One region of the Staphylococcus sp. HMSC068C09 genome, then DNA from elsewhere that is predicted to be linked to it. Evidence: predicted binding sites of a transcription regulator. Region 1 holds the regulator's gene; each other region holds the start of a gene.
The links. The regulator LexA, encoded in region 1, represses DNA repair genes until DNA is damaged. The targets are predictions, from matches to a motif close to CGAACATATGTTCG.
Positions count from the first base shown of each region.

Region 1 (2,284 bases):
ATTGGTGCAGCTCCCATAGGCAGACCAGGATGACCAGAATTTGCTTCTTCAATTGCATCAATACTTAATGCACGTATAGTATCAATAGCTAATTGGTCTTTTTCATTAAACATCTTACATACTTCCCTTCTAGAATTAATCATCTTTTTTATATTATAACTTAAAAATATAGTAAATGATAAGATTATAATGTTAATGATTAAAATGTTATTAACTATTGATCATTCTTTTTACTTTCTTGAATTTTTTTAAGTTTTTCCGGCGTTACATCGTTACCTTCTGGATCAATGACTTTGGTACTTTCAATTTGTTGTTTAAATCCTTCTCTAAAAGAATCTAAATATTGTTTACGCAACTTAGATTGCTCTTTTGCTTCAGCTTCTGTTAAACCTTGCTCTTTTTTCTTTTTTGCTAATTCATTAATTCTATCTATATTTAAATTATTATTTGACATGTCATCACACTTTCTATTCTTTTCTTTAATACATATAAAATACTTAATTAATATAACAAAAAGAGACATAGATAAAAAATCTAAGCATCATAAACTCTTTCTAAAATAAATGAAGTATTTTTATATAATACTTCATATTCCCATTTCTTAGAAGTAATAACTTTTTATCTATATCTCTTAAATATTTATTTAACTAAGGCGAACACTTTATAGTCTGTTTGTTCTGTATTATCGGGTATATCGTTCTTATAATCATCGTTTAAAATCGCTTTTTTAGGGATCGTATGATCGGTAATTTCGTACATGTGTTCCGTATGAGCGTTCTGATATAAGTTAGTAAAAAACACCAGAAAAACGATGCAAGATACTACTAGAACAATTATATTTTTAATGATATTACTAGTATAATTACTAAGCATTTATTTTCACTCCTAGAACATTTGTTTGTATAAATACTTTAACAGAACGAGTGTTCCTAGTCAATAGTATTACGAACAAATGTTTGTTTAAAAAATCAAAAAATGCTATACTATATTAAAATAAACTTAGGGAGTGCCTATATATGAGAGAGTTAACTAAAAGACAAAGTGAGATTTATGATTATATTAAACATGTTGTTCAAATAAAAGGTTATCCACCAAGTGTAAGAGAGATTGGTGAAGCTGTTGGTCTTGCTTCAAGTTCAACTGTGCATGGTCATTTATCTAGATTAGAAGAAAAAGGATATATTAGAAGAGATCCTACTAAACCTAGAGCAATTGAAATCGTGAGTGATCAAAATAATGATATGACTAGAGAAGAAACTATCTATGTTCCTGTTATCGGTAAAGTTACAGCTGGAGTTCCAATTACAGCAGTAGAGAATATAGAAGAATACTTTCCATTACCAGAACATTTAACATCCACACACAATAGTGATGTGTTTATTTTAAATGTTATCGGTGAAAGTATGATTGAAGCGGGTATTTTAGACGGAGATAAAGTAATTGTAAGAAGCCAAACTATTGCTGAAAATGGAGATATTATCGTAGCAATGACTGAAGATGATGAAGCTACTGTAAAACGTTTTTTTAAAGAAAAAAATCGATATCGTTTACAACCAGAAAATAGTGCTATGAGTCCTATTTACTTAGATAATGTAACAGTTATCGGTAAAGTTATTGGTCTTTATAGAGAATTGTAGTTTATCTCTTGTTTGTTACGTTAAAATCTCTTATATATATGTTTAATATACAAAAAACTAGAAGTGCCTAAGCACTTCTAGTTTTATTTTTTATTTAAAATCTCTTTAACTTTATCAAGTATATCTTTTTTCTTATTTTTCTTTGTAGGCATAATATCAACTTCCTTGCAAAAAGAACATACCCCTATATATTATAAATCAAACATTATCCAGCATAGTTTTCTGTCCAAAATGGTTGTCGCTTATTATTAAAATCTACACCTACACCTAATGTATTAACGTGTGTATTTAAAATATTTTCCCGATGTCCTAGAGAATTCATAAGTCCTTCGTGAGCATAAATACTACTTTGTTGACCATAAGCTAAATTTTCAGCAGCAACATTAAATTGTATACCATCACGTTTCATTCTATCGAAAGGTGAATGACCATTTAAATCAGTATGCTCAAAATAATTATTTTTAACCATATCTTCACTATGTTTTCTTGCAGTATTAGATATTTTTTTAGAGTAATCCAATGTATTTAATCCGTGTTGTTTTCTTTCTGCATTAACTAAATCAAAGTTTTGATATTCAAAGCTTTTTTCTAGCGTTGTAGAAGGTGCACCATATTGCTTTTGTAATCGGTTTTCCATCGATTCACTC
Region 1 covers NZ_KV813756.1:529,396-531,679, reverse strand. The annotation lists gene tkt (transketolase) at 1-113, opposite strand, end outside; gene HMPREF2930_RS07315 (DUF896 domain-containing protein) at 215-454, opposite strand; gene sosA (DNA damage-induced cell division inhibitor SosA) at 640-873, opposite strand; gene lexA (transcriptional repressor LexA) at 1,017-1,637, shown strand; gene HMPREF2930_RS07300 (CAP domain-containing protein) at 1,843-2,284, opposite strand, start outside.

Region 2 (2,284 bases), 350 kb from region 1:
TATAAAGATGATAGACAAGTGAATAAATATTATGCTAAAAATAGAGATATTAATGATTTCGCATTACGAGATTTAGAAAATACTGATGGGGATATTATTCCACCTGACTCATTTTTAGTGTTGAATGATAATAGTAATACATTAACTGATTCGAGAAAATATGGATTAATTAAAAAAAGTGATGTTATAGGAAATGTATGTCTAAGGTATTATCCTTTTAGATCATTCAACTATGAGTTTAATAAATAGATGAGGTGTTATATTTGAAAAAAGAAATAACAGAATGGATTGTTGCGATAGCTGTAGGCTTATTGCTCGTATGGCTTGTAGTCACTTTTGTTGCCAAATCCTATACAATAAAAGGCGACTCTATGGATCCAACATTAAAAGATGGACAACATGTAATGGTTAACATTTTAGGTTATAAGGTAGGAAACATAAAAAAAGGAAATGTTATTGTTTTCCATGCTAATAAATCTGATGACTATGTTAAAAGAGTGATAGGCGTACCAGGAGATAGTGTGACATATAAAAAAGATCAGCTATATGTTAATGGAAAAAAAGTAAATGAGCCTTACTTAGACTATAATGAAAAACATAAACAAGGAGAGTACATTACAGGATCTTTTGAAACTAAGGATCTTCTTAATGCTCATCCTAAGTCTAACGTTATTCCTAAAAATAAATACTTAGTATTAGGAGATAATCGTGAAGTTAGTAAAGATAGTAGAGCGTTTGGATTAATAGATAAACAACAAATCGTCGGTAAAGTATCATTTAGATTTTGGCCACTAAATGATTTTAAATTTAATTTTAATCCAGATAAGTAGGATATCAATTTAAAAATGAAAGTAGAATGTCAATTCAGGTGAATTCACATTCTACTTTTATTTTATCTACTTTACTTTTTAAGAACGTATGTTCCGTGGTAAAATGAGTTTAAAGGAGTGTGTAGATAATGGAATTAAATACATATCTTGGAAGAGCTGGTACCGGTAAATCGTATCATATGATTAAAAATATTAAACAACAAATGAAAGAAAATCCTCTTGGAGATCCTATCATTTTGATTGCACCTACCCAAAGTACGTTTCAATTGGAGCAATCTTTCGTAAATGATCGAGAGTTAAACGGGAGTTTAAGAACGGAAGTTTTACATTTTGAACGTTTGAGCTATAGAATCTTTCAAGAACTCGGAGGATTAACTGAAACACGTTTAACTAAAGCAGCTATTGAAATGATGATATTCAATATCGTTCAACAACACAAATCAGAAATGAAATTATATCAATCTCAAGCAGATTATTATGGTTTTAGTGAAAAATTAAGTGAACAAATCCAAGATTTTAAGAAATATTCTGTAACACCTCATCAACTTGATTCATTTTTAGAAGATAATGAATTACAAACAAGAACCCGACATAAACTAGAAGATATTTCGCTTATTTATCATTATTTTGAAGAACGATTAAATGGAGAATTTATTACCGCTGAAGACAGTCTTAATTATTTTATTGAAATAATGCACAAATCTGAGTGGATTAAGCATGCTGATATTTATATAGATGGATTTTATAACTTTTCAACACTTGAATATCAAATTATTAAAGCATTAGTACAAAATGCTAAACAAGTTACTATATTATTAACTACAGATGGTAATGAAGATCACTTTAGTATGTTTAGAAAACCTTCTGACGTACTTATTCACTTAAAAGAAATTGCAAATGAATTACATATACCTTTAAATGAACATTATTTTACAACACCATATCGTTTCAAAAATAAAGATTTATTACAATTAGAACAACAATTTGACGCACTTCAAGTTAATCCAACTCAATCACATGGTTATATTGATTTACTTGAGTCATCGAATATGAGAGAAGAAGTTAATGAAATAGCACGACGTATTATTAAAGATACACGTGATAAACACTTTAGATATCAAGATATTGCAATTTTATATAGAGATGAAACATATGCCTATCTATTTGAATCTATTTTGCCACAATACGATATTCCTTATAATATTGATACTAAAAAATCGATGACACATCATCCTATAATGGAAATGATACGTTCTTTATTAGAAGTTATCCAAAGTAATATGGGGCTTAGTCCAATGATGAGACTATTTAAAACCAATATTTTATCTCATCAATTTAAAAATAGTAGTTACTTAATTGATCTATTAGAAAACTTTGTCATTGAACGAGGTATTTACGGTAAAAAATGGTTAGATGATAAATTGTTTAATATCGATAATTTTACAAAAATGGGA
Region 2 covers NZ_KV813756.1:180,833-183,116, forward strand. The annotation lists gene lepB (signal peptidase I) at 1-249, shown strand, start outside; gene lepB (signal peptidase I) at 264-830, shown strand; gene addB (helicase-exonuclease AddAB subunit AddB) at 959-2,284, shown strand, end outside.
Region 2: the regulator LexA is predicted to act here: its motif matches at 912-925, upstream of addB (helicase-exonuclease AddAB subunit AddB).

Region 3 (2,284 bases), on a different contig from region 1:
TGAATTACAATTGTATGGGTATCAACAATATAATTTAAATGGAAAAAAAGAAGCCCTATATTTTAGACAATGGATACTAAATTTCAAGAGATCTATTGCAATTATTTATAGAACAGAGCTTTTACCTAGTTTATATTTATATTTGTATCTAAAGAATAATAATGATTTTAAATCTCCACAATATATTGAAGAATTAAACAAAGAAGAATTATCACTAATTGAATTGGAGCAGTCATATAAGGAAGAAGAAAGAAGCGAAAAATTAAATAAACTTTTGTTAATAATAAGTCTTTTATCAATTTTCCAAGTAGTAGAAATTTTTTTCAGTGATAAAAATAATATATTTAATATCAGTATGATACTTATAATGATTTTGCTAGAAGTATTTCGAAAAAGGTAATTATAAGAACACTATTTAAACTTTTTAAAAGTTTAAATAGTGTTAAGTGATACTACAAACGTTAGCATTATTTAAATTATATATATTATTGTTAGTATCAGAAAAGGAAAATGTATTACTAATTTCATCCTTTTTTAAAATTTTTCCTGTATATTTTGAAATGTTACCGTCTTCCCAATATGAGATTGTACATAACTCATCATTTTGAATTTTTATTTGAAAAATCTGATCTAAATTATCTAATGAATCATGTGTTAGCAATGGTTTTTCTATTTTATTTTGATCCTTTATAATTTGTTCTAAAATTTCAAACTGTTGCGGGAGAGTCGCAAAAGCTTGCCATTTGATTTTTCCACGCCCTTGAGGGATTTTAGGGTTTAAATATTTTCTTGGTATTTTTCTATAATCAGTTTCATATTTATATTCATCTGGCGCATTAGGATTTGGAATCATGTTTACCACCTCATCATCATTGTAGAACGTATGTTCTTTTTTGGCAAGGATTATATAATTTTTTAATGTGATTAATTAATTAATTTAAAATAAGTTATTTTCTATATGGAAAAGTTGAGTAAGATTATCGAGCATTTATAATTATAGTAACTGGAATTATGATGTTTGGTATGTTAATAGTATTTTCTCTTTTAAAAAATGTGAACATAAAAAAATAGAACATATATAATTATAAATAATATATATGTTCTTCGATATTATGAAGTTTTATGAAAGATAGAATTATATCAGTTTTTGTAGTACATTTAGACTATTAAAATTTGTTTATTACATTCTTGGCGGTTTCACTTATCAATTTATCATTAGGTTTATCACTTTTATTGTCTTTATTCGTAAAAATGACTAAAATAATAGGTTCAGATTGGTTCTTAGGATAAACAAAAGCTACATCATTTCTAGAAGCATATGTTATTGCTTGACCACTTTTATCAGCAACCTTATAGTCTTTTGGAACACCATCTTTAATTAAAGTGTCTCCGTTTTTATTATTTAACATTAAATCAAGTAAGAAATTTTTATTTTTTTTGCTTAATTTTCCATTTGCGATAAGTTTATTTAAAGTCTTGCCGAAAGCAGCAGGCGTTGAAGTATCTTTTTTGCTCTTTGGTGAATAGTAATTTAATTCTATTTCATATCTAACTGGATTTGTTACTTTATCTCCCAATTTTTTTAAACGTTTTTTAATTTTTTTGATTCCACCGATTTCGTTTATAATTTTATTGTTTGCTGTATTATCACTATACTTCATTGAAGCCTCAATAAGTTCTTTTAAAGTGATATCTTTTCCTACATATTTTTCTAAAATAGGAGAATAAGCAACTATATCATCTTTGTTAATATGTACTTTTTTATTTAACTTATTATAAGGTACTTGTTCTAACAAAATAGCACTATTTATCGCTTTTGAAGTTGAAGCATAGGCAAATCTCTTATCGGCATTAAATTTTACTTCCTTACCACTTTTAGTATCTAATGCATAGACACCAATATTAGCATTATATTTCTTTTCTAAATTATTTAACTCTTTAGCATGTGAACTGGTTGAATTACATGCACTTAAAACTAAAGCAATTGCAATTAAAAGTATTAACTTTTTCAAAATATACCCTCCAATATTACAGTTGTAATTTCTATAAATCAATAATATTACAATTGTAATATTCGCGTCAATAGTTTATTATAAATATTTGAAAGAAGGTGTTGAAATGGCTAAGTTATTAATAATGAGCATAGTAAGCTTTTGTTTTATATTTCTATTGTTATTATTTTTTAGGTACATATTAAAACGCTATTTTAATTATATGTTAAATTATAAAGTTTGGTATCTAACTCTTCTTGCAGGATTAATTCCTTTCATCCCTATTAAATTCT
Region 3 covers NZ_KV813766.1:12,215-14,498, reverse strand. The annotation lists partial or broken gene HMPREF2930_RS08730 (hypothetical protein) at 1-400, shown strand, start outside; gene HMPREF2930_RS08725 (YolD-like family protein) at 443-853, opposite strand; gene blaZ (penicillin-hydrolyzing class A beta-lactamase BlaZ) at 1,167-2,012, opposite strand; gene blaR1 (beta-lactam sensor/signal transducer BlaR1) at 2,119-2,284, shown strand, end outside.
Region 3: the regulator LexA is predicted to act here: its motif matches at 877-890, upstream of HMPREF2930_RS08725 (YolD-like family protein).